Linked DNA regions of Rhizobium rhizoryzae. The protein of the gene in region 1 binds, or shares a complex with, the protein of each later gene. Links are inferred from orthologs where the notes say so. Each region holds a gene or a part of one and is shown in the gene's direction. Other genes may lie near its edges. The genes, in order: secA and secY.

Region 1 (7,604 bases):
GGCTTTGGCCGCTTCCAGCCAGAAGTCACCGACCGCAGATCCATCCATGTCACCCAGTACACCAGCGAATTTCGTGGCATCCAGAGGTTCGCCGATAACGCCGGTCGAAGCCAGGTAGACCTCGTTCGTCTGGCAACCCACCGCCTTTGAGGCTGAGTCTGCCGTCAGCTCGGTCGCGGCTTTGCCCTTCACGCCCGTGAAGGCATTGGCATTGCCGGAATTGACGACGACTGCGCGCGCTACGCCATGGGGCAGGTTCGTGCGGCAGAAATCAACCGGAGCGGACGGGCATTTCGACCGGGTAAACACACCCGCAACAGAAGCGGGCTCATCGAATACCATCAGCAGAACATCGGTCCTGTTCTTGTACTTGATACCAGCGGCGGCTGTTGCCATCCGCACGCCGCGCACAGTCGGCATCTCTGGATAGGTTTTGGGAGCGAGGGGAGAAACAGCTGACGACATGGCTCAGTTTCCAGACAAGGATTGGCTTCCGGACAAGAAAAGGCCCGCCAAAGCGGGCCGGTGCAGGCTTGTTAAGAGCTATTACTCGCTCTTGGTCAGTTCGTCATAGCCCTTGCGCAGATTTTCGTCCACGATTTCCACCTTCTGGGCCTTCTTGGCTTCATCGATGATGGACGAATACTTTTCCTGCATCACGATCTGGCGAACCTGCGGCTCAACCTGGTCGAAAGCTGGCGGCTGGGCATTGCGCTTATCCTCGACCTTGATGACGTGATAGCCGAACTGCGACTTCACCGGGGTCTTGGTATAGCTTCCCTTTGGAAGCGAGAAGGCTGCCTCTTCGAATTCAGGAACCATGCGGCCCTTGGTGAAGTAGCCAAGATCGCCACCGTCGGACTTGCTGGAATCTTCAGACTTGGCCTTGGCCAGTTCGATGAAGTCCTTGCCGGCATCAAGCTGCTTGATGATGTCCTTGGCTTCGTCTTCGGTCTTCACCAGGATATGACGTGCGTGAACTTCTTCTTCCTTCGGCATCGCTGCGATTTCCTTGTCGTAGCGTGCCTTGACCTCTTCCGGCTTCAGCTTGTCGAACTGATCGCGCAGATAGGCATTGTGCAGTTCGCGTTCCTTGAGGAACACCATGCGTTGCTTGAAATCATCGCTGTTCTGGATTCCGGCATCTTCAGCCTTCTTGGCCACCAGCTTGATATCGATGACCTGCGAAAGCGCCGCGACGGTCTTCTGTTCGTCCGGCAGCTGCTGATACTGCGCGCTCAGATTTGCGATTGCCGTATCGAGGTCGGACTTGCGAATTTCCACCGAACCCACTTTCGCAACGACAGGGTTGTCCTGCGCAGCGAGAGGCGAGTGGAACGTGAACGCTGCGGCCAGGGTCGCCGCTGCGACGAATTTGGAGCGAAACATAAGGTAGGACCTTTCAAGTAAAGCACCGGTTTCAGTCTGCCCGATTCCGGCCATGGCACCTTCAGAAACACCGGATTGTGGCCATTCTGTATCGGCCAGAACCGTTGACATCATTCAACCCCCCTCTTATCTGTCACGCTACTTCGCGTCTAGAACAGTTTCCGGGCGGGTACTGTAATTTGTCTGTGAAAATTTCATCGACTGAAGCAGTAACCAGGAGCGCTCGGCAGCCTGATGCCAAATCGATTCAGAAAGGACCATGTGCATGGTCAGCCTTGGTGCGATTGCACGCAAATTTTTCGGCTCCGCCAACGATCGCCGCGTGCGCGGCTATCGTTCGAGCGTGGAAGCCATCAGCGCCCTTGAAGAGAAGATGAAGGCGCTGACCGACGAGCAGCTTGCAGCAAAGTCGGTTGAATTCCGGCAGGAGCTGGCAAACGGCAAGACGGTCGAAGACATTCTTGTCCCCGCTTTCGCTGTGGTTCGCGAAGCAGCGCGCCGTGTGCTCGGCATGCGACCCTTCGATGTACAGTTGACCGGCGGCATGATCCTGAACCAGGGCGCAATCGCAGAAATGAAGACCGGCGAAGGCAAGACGCTTGTCGCGACGCTTCCGGTCTATCTTAATGCGCTGACAGGGCGTGGTGTCCACGTCGTGACCGTCAACGACTATCTCGCCAGCCGCGACGCGGGCATCATGAGCCGCCTCTACGGCTTCCTGGGATTGACGACGGGCGTTATCGTCCACGGTCTCGATGACGACCAGCGCCGCGCGGCCTACGCCTGCGACATTACCTACGCGACGAACAACGAACTCGGTTTCGATTATCTGCGCGACAACATGAAGTATGATCGCGGCCAGATGGTTCAGCGCGGCCACTACTTCGCGATCGTCGACGAAGTGGACTCGATCCTCGTCGATGAAGCGCGCACGCCGCTCATCATTTCCGGTCCGCTGGACGACCGCTCCGAACTCTACAACACGATCGACAGCTTCATCCCGGCCCTGACACCGGAAGATTACGAGATCGACGAAAAGCAGCGCTCCGCCAATTTCTCCGAAGTCGGCACGGAAAAACTCGAGAACCTGCTGCGTCAGGCGGGCCTTCTGAAGGGCGAGTCGCTCTACGACGTCGAGAACGTTGCGATCGTTCACCACATCAACAATGCGCTGAAGGCACACAAGCTCTTCCAGCGCGACAAGGATTACATCGTCCGCAACGATGAGATCGTCATCATCGACGAATTCACCGGCCGCATGATGCCCGGTCGCCGTTATTCCGAAGGCCAGCACCAGGCGCTCGAAGCCAAGGAAAAGGTGCAGATCCAGCCGGAAAACCAGACCCTGGCGTCCATTACCTTCCAGAACTATTTCCGGATGTATGAAAAGCTGGCCGGCATGACCGGTACGGCTGCAACGGAAGCGGAAGAGTTTTCCAACATCTATGGTCTGGATGTCGTGGAAGTTCCGACCAACCTCCCGATCCAGCGTATCGATGAAAGCGACGAGGTCTACCGGACCGCGGAAGAGAAGTTCAAGGCGATCATCGAAGAGATCAAGGCTGCCCATGAAAAGGGCCAGCCGGTTCTGGTGGGTACGACCTCCATCGAAAAGTCGGAACTTCTGGCGGCCATGCTCAAGCAGGCGGGCTTCGAGAAGTTCAACGTCCTGAACGCCCGTTATCACGAGCAGGAAGCCTACATCGTCAGTCAGGCTGGCGTTCCCGGCGCTGTCACGATCGCCACCAACATGGCCGGTCGCGGTACCGACATCCAGCTTGGCGGCAATATCGACATGCGCCTCGAGCGCGAACTGGACGGCATGGAGCCGGGTCCGGAGCGCGACGCGAAGGAAGCGGCCATCCGCGCCGAGGTCAAGCAGTTGAAGGAAAAGGCACTCGCCGCAGGCGGGCTCTACGTCCTGGCAACCGAGCGCCATGAAAGCCGGCGTATCGACAACCAGCTGCGCGGCCGCTCCGGTCGTCAGGGTGACCCGGGTCGTTCCAAGTTCTATCTGTCGCTTCAGGATGACCTGATGCGCATTTTCGGCTCGGATCGCATGGACAGCATGCTTCAGAAGCTGGGGCTCAAGGACGGCGAAGCCATCGTCCATCCGTGGATCAACAAGGCTCTGGAGCGCGCGCAGAAGAAGGTCGAAGCCCGCAACTTCGATATTCGCAAGAACCTGCTGAAGTATGATGACGTGACGAATGATCAGCGCAAGGTGATCTTCGAACAGCGTATCGAACTGATGGACGCGACGGACCTCACGGAAACCGTCACCGACATGCGTCATGAAGTGATCGAGATCCTGGTCACCAAGCATATTCCAGAGCGGGCATACGCCGAGCAGTGGGATGCGGTCGGCTTGAAGGAAGCGGTTCTGCAACAGCTGAACCTCGATCTGCCTATCCAAGACTGGGTGCTGGAAGAAGGCATCGCGGAAGACGATATCCGCGAACGCATCACAGCGGCTGCAGACGCTGCGGCCAAGGATCGTGCCGAGCGTTTCGGCGCCGAAATCATGACCTATGTCGAGCGGTCCGTTCTGCTCCAGACGCTCGATCATCTGTGGCGCGAGCATATCGTCAATCTGGACCATCTGCGGTCTGTCGTCGGCTTCCGAGGCTACGCCCAGCGTGACCCCTTGCAGGAATACAAGGCGGAAGCCTTCGAACTCTTCCAGGCGCTCCTGGCGAACCTGCGCGAGGGTGTAACGGCGCAGCTGATGCGTGTTGAACTGATGCGTGACGAACCGGAGGCACCTCAGCCACCGCCGGTCATGCAGGTTCATCATCTCGACGCGACGACCGGTGAGGACGAGTTTGGCCAGAACGGCGGCGGCTTCATGGCTGTGGCTGCTCCGGAAGACCGTGACCCCAATGACCCGCAGACCTGGGGACGCGTTGGTCGCAACGAACCCTGCCCTTGCGGTTCCGGCAAGAAATACAAGCATTGCCATGGCGCGTTCGAGCAGGCCTGATACGCAAAACTAAATCGAATGAGCAATATCTGAAAGGCTCCGGTTTCCGGGGCCTTTTTGCATGGCACGGCCTGAAGTAACGTCTGCAAGGGTGATGCACACGAAAGATGTGCCACGATCAGTGTGTTTTTACGAAACAGAATCACGCTTCCTTAACCGTGCACGGCGCAGAATTGGCATATATAATTGCTGCGCCAAGAGTATTGCGTTTTTCATGACAGTGATCGAAACAGCAGAGCGGCTTTTGCCGCTTGGCCTGAAGAACCGGCTGACGCCTTTGCTGCGTCGGCTGGAACCGATCCTGCGTGACGATAGTGAAACGGCGCGCGCCCAGCGTATGGCCCTGATTGCCTTTGCCATCCGCATCATCAGCGCAGCGATCGCCTTCCTCTCCCAGATCATTCTGGCCCGCCTGATGGGCGAATTCGAATACGGCATCTTTGCCTTCGTCTGGGTTCTGGTTGTCGTCTTCGGCAATCTGTCCTGCCTCGGCTTTCATACGGCCGTCATCCGCTTCCTGCCACAGCATCAGAACCGCGGCGAAAGCGAACTGGTGCGCGGCCTGAACTGGACGGCACGCATCGTCGCCATGCTTTCGGCCACGACGCTTGCCGTATCCGGCCTCGTATTCATGACAGTCTTCGACAGTCTCGTACCGGATTACTGGTTGATACCGGTCTTCCTGGGTCTGTTCACGCTGCCGATGATCGCGCTGGGTGACGTGCTGGACGGAACGGCCCGCGCGAACGGCTGGGCCGTCACCGCACTCAGCCCCACCTATATCATCCGTCCATTGCTGATCCTGTTTCTCATGCTTGTGGCCGTGTGGAGCGGTCAGCCGCAGTCCGCTCGAACGGCGATGGAGGCCGCCCTTGCTGCGACCTACATCACCACATTGTTCCAGTTCATCCGGATGACCTACCGTCTGCGTCGCCAGCTCGGCAGGGGCGCACTTTCGTTTGCGCTGATGCCTTGGTTTCGCTTCTCGCTGCCATTGTTCCTCGTCGATGGCATCGGCTTCCTGTTGACCAATGCGGATGTCGTCGTCGTCGGCTTCTTCCTGCCGCCGGATCAGGTCGCCGTCTATTACGCCGCCGCAAAGACCATCGCCCTTGTTCAGTTTGTCTACTTCTCCGTCAAGGCAGCGGCAGCACCGCGCTTTGCCGGCATACTTGCAGAACACGATCAATCATCGCTGGCGCAATTTGCAGCACAGGCAGCCCGCTGGTCCTTCTGGCCGGCTCTGGTGGTCGGCCTTTCCGTTCTGGCGATGGGAGAAATCCTTCTCGGCCTTTTCGGTCCCGCCTTCACCAGCGGCTACCCACTGATGGTCATCTTGTTGGCTGGCATCCTTGCCAAGGCACTCGTCGGCCCGGGCGAAGTTCTCCTGAACATGGCTGGACGCCAGTCTCTCTGCGTTGCCATCTATGCCGTGGTGCTCGCTTTCGCGGTGACGGTAAACATCATTATCGTTCCGCGTTTCGGCCTCTACGGTGCTGCCTCGGCGACTGCAAGCGCCATGATGCTGGAGGCAGTCCTCCTCCATATAGCTGTGCGCAAAAAGCTCGGGATCATCCTGTTCGCCTTCGCCCGCGCGGTGAAAAACCCAAATACGGAAGGAGCATCCCATGGTTGAGCTTCCGCCCCGCGGTCCTTTTCGTCTTGATCTGGACGTCACGCCTCAAAAGCCGAAGCTGTCCATTCCCGAAGCTCCGATCAAGGCATCGGTCGGCAGACCGGGACGGACCTTGTCCATCTATCCGGCATCGATGGGCTATGATCTGCAGGAGGAGTTGGATTTCCTGTCAAACCGCGCCATGGAGCCGAATGTCTTCTTTACGGGACGCATGCTGGCGCCCGCCATGCCGCGCGTGGAGGATCGTCAGGTCCAGTTCGCCCTGATCCGCGATGACAACAACAATCGCAGCCGTATGCGGCTGCTGATGCCCTTCTCGCAGGAGAAGCCAGGCTTTTCGCTGGGTGCTTCCATTATCCGGGCATGGGCGAACCCGTTCGGTCCATTGGGAACACCTTTGCTCGATGCAGAGGATGCGGCTGAAACCCTCGACAATCTGCTCGATGCACTGAGCCAGAAGCAGTTGCGCCTGCCTGACGTCCTCGTCCTTCCAGACCTGCGGCTCAATGGTCGCTTCGCGCAGTTGATGCGCGCGGTCGCGGTAGCGCGAAACCTGCCGGTCAGCATCACCAACACGTTCCAGCGCCCTTTCCTGCAGAGCACGGAAGATCCAGAACTCTATCTGCGCCGAGCAATCTCATCCCACCATCTGCGGGAAATGCGCCGACAGTGGCGGCATCTGGAGCGGTTGGGAACCGTGACCTATGACGTTGCCCGTCAGCCCGACGACATCCGCCGGCGAACGGAGGAGTTTCTGGCGCTGGAAGGCAAGGGCTGGAAGGGACGCAAACGTTCGGCCCTGATCAATGACCGTTTCCGCGCAGCCTTCGCCCGGGAGGCGATCGGTAACCTGTCGGACATCGACGCTGTGCGTATTCACACGGTCAACCTGAACGGCCGCGCGATTGCCTCGCTCGTCGTCTTTGTCATGGCTGGAGAAGCCTATACTTGGAAGACTGCCTATGATGAGAACTTTGCCGCTTACTCGCCGGGCAAACTTCTCATGATGAAATTGACCGAATGGCATCTGGACGACCTCAACATCCAGCGTAGCGATTCCTGTGCCGTACCGGATCATCCCATCATGAGCCGCTTCTGGACGGAGCGGGAAGAGATGGGAAGTCTGGTAATCGGCCTGAGGGAAAACAGCGACCGCGATGTGCGCCAGGTCGCCGCACAACTTCATCTCTATCGAAACACGCGAAACATGGCGCGAATCCTGCGCGAGAAAATCCTCGGACTTGCCGGTCGGGACGGGTAGGAAAAGTTATCGCTAGCGATACATGCTCCACCCGCCACTCGGCGAGCCAGAGTCTCAAAAATCATTGAAAAACGAAAACAAAGACCTGCAACAGGTTCGATGGTGCCCCGTGCCGGAATCGAACCAGCACTCCTCTCGGAACCTGATTTTGAGTCAGGCGCGTCTACCAATTCCGCCAACGGGGCATCGAAACAGGTGATTTGCGTCTAGCATAGCCAAAAGGCACGGCGCAAGCCGTTGCCGGAATGTTTCCGTCTTGATTTGCGAGAAAGTCACTCACGATCTTTTGCCGTCTTTCGGATGTCCCTGCGGCACCAGAAACATTTACAGCGGCT
Region 2 (7,223 bases), 1.4 Mb from region 1 along the record:
CCATCAAGGAAGCTATTCCGCGCGGCCGCGTGAAGAAGGGCGACGTTATGAAAGCCGTCGTTGTTCGCACCGCAAAGGACATCCGCCGCCCGGACGGCAGCGTGATTCGCTTCGATAACAACGCAGCGGTCCTCATCGACAACAAGAAAGAGCCCATCGGCACCCGTATCTTCGGACCGGTTCCGCGCGAACTTCGCGCCAAGAACCATATGAAGATCATCTCGCTGGCTCCGGAAGTACTCTAAGGGAGCGGATAGCCATGCAGAAGATTCGTAAAGGCGACAACGTTGTCGTTATTGCCGGTAAGGACAAGGGCCGTACCGGTGAAGTAGTCCAGGTGCTGCCGAAGGAAGACCGTGCGGTGGTCCGTGGGATCAATATGGTAAAGCGCCATCAGCGCCAGACCCAGACCCAGGAAGCTGGCATCATCAACAAGGAAGCTTCGATCCATCTGTCGAACATCGCGATCGTCGCGAAGGACGGAAAGCCCACACGTGTTGGCTTTAGCGTTGTCGATGGCAAGAAGGTCCGTGTAGCCAAGCGTACGGGAGATGTGATCGATGGCTGAGAACAAGTACGAGCCCCGTCTGAAGACGGAGTACGTTTCTCGTATCCGTAAGGCGCTTCTGGAGCAGTTCTCCTACGCCAACGAGATGCAGATTCCGAAGATCGACAAGATCGTCATCAACATGGGTGTTGGTGAAGCGACTGCCGATTCGAAGAAGCCCACGATCGCTGCTGCCGATCTGGCTGCGATCGCCGGTCAGAAGCCGGTCATCACGCGTGCCCGCAATTCGATTGCAGGCTTCAAGGTGCGTGAAAACATGCCGATTGGCGCAAAGGTAACTCTGCGCGGCGCTCGCATGTACGAATTCCTGGATCGTCTGGTTAACATCGCGCTTCCGCGCGTTCGCGACTTCCGCGGTCTGAATCCGAAGAGCTTTGACGGCCGTGGCAACTTCGCCATGGGCATCAAAGAGCACATCGTGTTCCCTGAGATTAACTACGATAAGGTTGATCAGATGTGGGGCATGGACATCATCGTTTGCACGACGGCAAACACGGACGACGAAGCACGGGCTCTTCTGAAAGAGTTCAACTTCCCGTTCCGTCAGTAACCGTAACGACGAGCGTAGAAAAGGAACTCGATATGGCGAAGACAAGCGCAATCGAAAAGAACAAGCGCCGCCGCAAGACGGTCGCCAACCAGGCAGCGAAGCGCGCTGCTTTGAAGGCGATCATCATGAAACAGGACCTGCCGATCGAAGAGCGTTTCAAGGCTACCTTGAAGCTCGCTTCGTTGCCGCGCGATGGTTCCAAGACCCGCATCCGCAATCGCTGCGAAGTCACCGGTCGTCCGCGTGCCTTCTACCGGAAGCTCAAGATGTCCCGTATCGCCCTGCGCGAACTCGGTAATCTGGGCAAGGTTCCGGGCGTTGTGAAGTCCAGCTGGTAAGGAGACGGTTAACATGACCATGACTGATCCTCTGGGCGATATGCTCACACGTATCCGCAACGGCGCTGCCCGTCGCAAGTCTTCCGTTACGACGCCGGCTTCGAAGCTGCGCGTTCGCGTTCTCGACGTTCTGCAGGCTGAGGGTTATATCCGCGGCTACACGCAGGTCGATCACGGCGACGGCAAGTCCGAGATTGAAATCGAGCTGAAGTACTACGAAGGTGCTTCCGTAATTCGCGAAATTGGCCGCGTTTCCAAGCCTGGCCGGCGCGTTTACGTTTCGGTTAAGTCTATTCCGCAGGTCGCGAACGGCCTCGGCATCACCATCCTTTCCACTCCGAAGGGCGTGATGGCCGATCATCAGGCGCGCGAACAGAACGTAGGTGGTGAGGTTCTCTGCTCGGTCTTCTAAGGCCAGCAGGATCTCTAACGGACAGACAGGATTGAACTATGTCTCGTATCGGTAAAAAGCCCGTTCAGGTTCCCGCTGGTGTTACGGCCTCTGTCGAAGGACAGACGGTCACGGCAAAGGGTCCGAAGGGCGAGCTGATCTTCGTAGCAAATGACGAAGTAAAGCTTTCTTTCGAAAATAACGCAGTGTCTGTTGCTCCGGTAACCGACACGAAGGATGCTCGCGCAAAGTGGGGCATGTCCCGCACGATGATCGAGAACATCTTCAAGGGTGTGAAGGACGGTTTTGAGCGGAAGCTCGAAATCAACGGCGTTGGTTACCGCGCCGCCATGCAGGGCAAGAACCTGCAGCTCTCGCTCGGCTTCAGCCACGATGTGGTCTATGAGCCGCCGCAGGGTATCACTATTGCCGTGCCGAAGCCGACGGAAATCGTCGTCACTGGCATCAATAAGCAGCAGGTCGGTCAGGTTGCAGCGGAAATCCGCGAATACCGCGGTCCGGAGCCCTACAAGGGCAAGGGCGTCAAGTACGCTGAAGAACGGATCGTCCGCAAGGAAGGCAAGAAGAAGTAAGGTTGACGCGAAATGGCTAGCAGGAAAGAAGCACTTGCAAAGCGCGCGAGCCGTGTTCGTCGCCAGATTAAGGCGGTCGCTAACGGTCGCCCGCGTCTGTCGGTTCATCGCTCGTCGAAGAACATCTATGCCCAGATCATTGATGATGTGGCTGGTCGCACACTTGCTGCGGCTTCCACGCTCGATGGTGGCTTGCGTACGTCTCTGAAGACCGGCGCCGACACTGCTGCAGCTGCAGCAGTCGGTAAGCTCGTTGCCGAGCGTGCGGTTGCCGCGGGCGTCAAGGAAGTCGTATTCGATCGTGGTGCGTTCATCTACCACGGCCGTATCAAGGCTCTTGCGGACGCTGCTCGCGAAGGCGGTCTGGCGTTCTAATAAATGCGACGACCGGTCTTCACGGATCGGTCGTTTTGGCTTAAGAGGCCACTCATCACTGGCCGACCAGATTCCCTGACGGGCGTTTGGTCGGCTTTTCGAAGTCTGCCGTTTGTACCGGAAAAGAAAAAGGAACAGGAAAATGGCACAGGAAAAGAGAGGCTCGCGCGAAGAGCGTCAGAGCCGCGAAGAGCGCGACAGCGAGTTCGTTGATAAGCTGGTAGCTATCAACCGCGTTGCCAAAGTTGTTAAGGGTGGCCGTCGTTTCGGCTTTGCCGCCCTGGTCGTTGTCGGCGATCAGAAGGGCCGGGTTGGCTTTGGTCACGGCAAGGCTCGCGAAGTGCCGGAAGCGATCCGCAAGGCAACGGAAGCTGCCAAGCGCGATCTGATTTTCGTCCCGCTGCGCGACGGCCGTACATTGCATCACGATGTGAATGGTCGCCATGGCGCTGGTAAGGTTCTGCTTCGTTCGGCCAAGGCCGGTACCGGAATCATCGCTGGCGGTCCAATGCGTGCCGTTTTCGAAACGCTGGGCGTTCATGACGTTGTTGCAAAGTCGACTGGTTCGTCGAACCCTTACAACATGGTTCGCGCTACGTTCGACGCCTTGAAGCACCAGGTGCATCCGAAGGACATCGCAGCACAGCGCGGCATCAAGTATGCTACGCTTCAGGCTCGCCGTGCCGCTTCCGGCAATGCAGCGGAAGAATAAGGAGCTGTTTGATGGCTAACGAAACCAAGAAGACGGTTACGGTCGAGCAGATCGGTAGCCCCATTCGCCGGCCTTCCGTTCAGCGTCAGACGCTGATCGGTCTCGGCCTTAACAAGATGCACCGGGTTCGGACTCTGGAAGACACTCCATCAGTTCGTGGCATGATCCGGTCTGTCCAGCATCTCGTTCGCGTCGTCGACGAGAAGTGAGACGGGAGTAGGAACCATGAAACTTAACGAAATCAAAGACAACGAAGGCTCCAGCAAGGACCGTATTCGCGTAGGTCGCGGTATTGGTTCGGGCAAGGGCAAGACTGGTGGACGCGGCGTCAAGGGTCAGAAGGCTCGTTCTGGCGTTGCTATCAACGGTTTCGAAGGCGGTCAGATGCCAATCTACCGTCGTCTGCCGAAGCGTGGCTTCAACAACATCTTCTCGTCTGACTTTGTCATTGTATCGCTTGGCCGGATTCAGGCTGCGATCGATGCGAAGAAGCTGGACGCGTCCGCGACGATCGACGCTGCTTCCTTGAAGGCTGCTGGCGTGATCCGTCGTGAAAAGGATGGCGTTCGTATTCTCGCAGACGGCGAACTGAAGGCGAAGGTTTCGATCGAGGCTGCAGGCGCTTCCAAGGCGGCTGTAGAGAAGATTGAAAAGGCTGGCGGTTCCATCAAGCTTCCAGAAGCTGCTGCTGAATAATATGTCGATGAATCGCCCGGGGTGCTTCACACCGGGCGATTTTGCTCCCATATGTGGGCCTCACGAACCCGGCGGGACGCGGCGTTTAGCCGGGGTGTAACGGAAAATGGGGTGGGGCGTCGAGATTGGTTTCTGCACCTTCCATCTCCCGATTTTCTGAAATTGGAAATGAGACTGCTTTCTGCCTGGAGCCTGTTTGGCCGGCGGAACTGGTCAGGCGGAGATAGGCATGGCATCTGCAGCTGAGCAACTGGCCTCGAATCTGAACTTTTCTACTTTCTCGAAGGCAACGGACCTGAAGAAGCGCCTGTGGTTTACGCTGGCTGCGCTTCTTGTCTATCGTCTTGGGACACATATCCCACTTCCGGGCCTTAATCCGGAAGCCTATGCACAGGCATTCAAAGGACAGGCCGGGGGTATTCTTGGTCTGTTCAACATGTTTGCAGGCGGCGCCGTTCAGCGTATGGCGATCTTTGCCTTGGGCATCATGCCGTACATTTCTGCCTCCATCATAGTACAGCTGATGACGTCGGTTGTTCCGTCGCTCGAGAACCTCAAGAAGGAAGGCGAGCAGGGCCGGAAGATCATCAACCAGTACACGCGCTACGGTACTGTTCTGCTCGGAACGCTTCAAGCTTACGGCATTGCCGTCGGTCTTGAAGGCGGAAACGGTATCGTTCTGGATCCAGGTTGGTTTTTCCGAATTTCGACTGTGGTGACGCTGCTCGGGGGCACCATGTTCCTGATGTGGCTTGGCGAACAGATCACATCACGCGGGATTGGCAACGGCATTTCCTTGATCATCTTCGCCGGCATTGCTGCAGGCTTGCCGACTGCATTGGCGGGCACGCTTGAGCTGGGTCGTACAGGCGCGTTGTCCACAGCATTGATTCTCACTGTGGTGGTCGTCGCAATCGGTGTTATTGCTCTGATCGTGTTTGTGGAGCGTGCGCAGCGCCGCTTGCTTATCCAGTATCCGAAGCGTCAGGTCGGGAACCGCATGTTCCAGGGTGATACGTCGCACCTTCCTCTGAAGCTCAATACCTCTGGCGTCATTCCGGCAATTTTTGCATCGTCCCTGTTGCTTCTGCCTGCGACTGCGGCCGGCTTCGCTGGAAATACAAGCCTCCCGACCTGGGCAACGGCAATCATTGCCTCGCTCCAGCATGGTCAACCATTGTTCATGCTCTTCTATGGCTTGCTGATTGCCTTCTTTGCCTTTTTCTACACGGCAATCGTCTTCAATCCGAAAGACACGGCGGACAACCTCAAGAAGCATGGCGGCTTCATTCCGGGCATTCGTCCTGGCGAGCGGACCGCGGAATACATCGACTACGTCCTGACAAGAATCACGGTCGTCGGCGCGGTGTATCTCGTGTTCGTCTGCATTCTGCCTGAGACATTGATTGCACGGACCGGAATCCCATTAGCCCTTGGTGGTACTTCGCTTTTGATCGTTGTCAGTGTTACCCTTGATACGGTAGCACAGATTCAGGGTCACCTCATTGCTCAGCAATATGAGGGACTGATCAAGAAGTCCAAGTTGCGTGGAGGAAAGAGGGGACGATGAGACTGATCTTTTTGGGACCGCCGGGAGCGGGGAAGGGTACGCAGGCGAAGCGCCTGACGGACAAGTATGGCATCCCGCAGTTGTCCACAGGAGATATGCTTCGCGCAGCCGTTAAGGCTGAGTCGGACATTGGCAAGAAGGCGAAGGCGGTCATGGATGCGGGCGGGCTCGTATCGGATGACATCGTGAACCAGATCGTGTCCGAGCGTATCGAGGCTTCGGATTGCGCCAAGGGTTTCATCCTTGACGGCTATCCGCGCACGGTGCCTCAGGCGAAGGCGTTGGCGGAAAACCTTCGAGCGAAGAATATTTCGCTCGATGCTGTGATCGAACTGAAGGTCGATGAAGAGGCTCTTGTTCGCCGAATCGAATCGAGGGTTGCGGAAACGGTTGCTGCAGGTGGGACTGTGCGTTCCGACGACAATCCCGAGTCATTCCGTAAGCGTCTCGTGGAGTATCGTGAAAAGACTGCCCCGCTATCCGAGTACTATGCAGCTCAAGGGCAGTTGGTGGTCCTGGACGGTATGGCGGATATGGATGTCGTAACGAAGTCTATTGAAGACGTCCTGGAAAAGTCAGCCGCTTGACTGAGTGCAACGCTGTTTGTTGTTAAAGAATCTTGGCGGGGCCGGTTGCTTTTGGGCACCGATTCCGCTAAACACCGCGCCAACTCGCGACATTTGATAGCGATTGGCTCGGACTGCTATTTGGTCCGGTCTTGTCGCTATGACTATATCGGATGAGATTTGAACTGGCGGCCTTTTGAGGCTGCTCTCATGGAAGAAGCACCACTTGCCGGATGGCAACTGGAACGCAAGGAGAATAGGCGTGGCACGTATCGCTGGCGTCAACATCCCGACTGCGAAGCGCGTTGTTATTGCGCTGACCTACATTCACGGGATCGGCCCGAAGTTTGCGCAGGAAATCGTCGAGAAGGTCGGCATTGCTGCTGACCGTCGCGTACATCAGTTGACGGATGCTGAAGTTCTTCAGATCCGTGAAACGATCGACCGTGATTACCAGGTTGAGGGCGATCTTCGCCGCGAAACCGCTATGAACATCAAGCGTCTTATGGACCTTGGCTGCTATCGCGGTCTTCGTCATCGTCGCGGCCTGCCGGTGCGCGGTCAGCGTACCCATACCAATGCGCGCACGCGTAAAGGTCCGGCCAAGGCTATCGCTGGTAAGAAGAAGTAAGTTCGGTTAGATCCGGATTTTTGGAGGTTGGTGCCAGTGCATCGGCCTCCTTTTTGAGTTTGGGGTGAGTTTCACCCTGGTGGAGCCGCTGGTGTTACGGCGGTGACGAGATCAACGAAAGGAATACCATGGCCAAGGAAGCCACACGCGTCCGCCGTCGCGAACGCAAAAACATCACGTCTGGCGTTGCGCACGTCAACTCGACCTTCAACAACACCATGATCACGATCACG

What was found.
Region 2: the proteins of secA (region 1) and secY are in contact, whole or in part, in a crystal structure (PDB 3DIN), measured with the Thermotoga maritima proteins. The link is inferred for Rhizobium rhizoryzae from one-to-one orthologs. Residues at the interface, in WP_004082002.1 of Thermotoga maritima: Glu261, Ala262, Arg263, Lys300, Ala301, Arg302, Thr303, Ile304, Ile305, Leu323, Tyr324, Asp325, Pro326, Val329, Ser330, Tyr333, Ile336, Lys340, Phe345, Val349, Glu363, Phe364, Tyr374, Ser375, Gly376, Gly377, Glu393, Ile395, Thr482, Ser483; in WP_004081795.1 of Thermotoga maritima: Glu108, Gly109, Glu110, Glu111, Ala236, Glu237, Arg238, Arg239, Ile240, Thr241, Ile242, Gln243, Tyr244, Ala245, Arg246, Arg247, Val248, Thr249, Gly250, Arg251, Arg252, Val253, Tyr254, Gly256, Ala257, Ser258, Thr259, Tyr260, Leu261, Pro262.

Annotation. Positions count from the first base shown.
Region 1 is NZ_CP049250.1:1,431,707-1,439,310, reverse strand. The notes cover bases 1,305-4,572. They hold secA (preprotein translocase subunit SecA), read left to right. Parts: upstream 1,305-1,654; coding sequence 1,655-4,372; downstream 4,373-4,572. Other genes in these bases: G6N80_RS12985 (peptidylprolyl isomerase), read right to left, coding at 1,305-1,389. Outside these bases: bifunctional glutamate N-acetyltransferase/amino-acid acetyltransferase ArgJ, read right to left, coding at 1-465; more of G6N80_RS12985, read right to left, coding at 547-1,304; G6N80_RS12975 (lipopolysaccharide biosynthesis protein), read left to right, coding at 4,587-6,008; G6N80_RS12970 (GNAT family N-acetyltransferase), read left to right, coding at 6,001-7,269. UniProt on the Escherichia coli protein: Required for protein export, interacts with the SecYEG preprotein conducting channel.
Region 2 is NZ_CP049250.1:2,860,238-2,867,460, reverse strand. The notes cover bases 3,736-6,622. They hold secY (preprotein translocase subunit SecY), read left to right. Parts: upstream 3,736-4,452; coding sequence 4,453-5,793; downstream 5,794-6,622. Other genes in these bases: rpsM (30S ribosomal protein S13), read left to right, coding at 6,622-6,622; G6N80_RS19655 (adenylate kinase), read left to right, coding at 5,790-6,380; rplO (50S ribosomal protein L15), read left to right, coding at 3,753-4,223; rpmD (50S ribosomal protein L30), read left to right, coding at 3,736-3,736. Also shown: rplN (50S ribosomal protein L14), read left to right, coding at 1-245; rplX (50S ribosomal protein L24), read left to right, coding at 260-568; rplE (50S ribosomal protein L5), read left to right, coding at 561-1,118; rpsN (30S ribosomal protein S14), read left to right, coding at 1,151-1,456; rpsH (30S ribosomal protein S8), read left to right, coding at 1,470-1,868; rplF (50S ribosomal protein L6), read left to right, coding at 1,907-2,440; rplR (50S ribosomal protein L18), read left to right, coding at 2,453-2,815; rpsE (30S ribosomal protein S5), read left to right, coding at 2,958-3,527; more of rpmD, read left to right, coding at 3,539-3,735; more of rpsM, read left to right, coding at 6,623-6,990; rpsK (30S ribosomal protein S11), read left to right, coding at 7,119-7,223. UniProt on the Escherichia coli protein: The central subunit of the protein translocation channel SecYEG. Consists of two halves formed by TMs 1-5 and 6-10.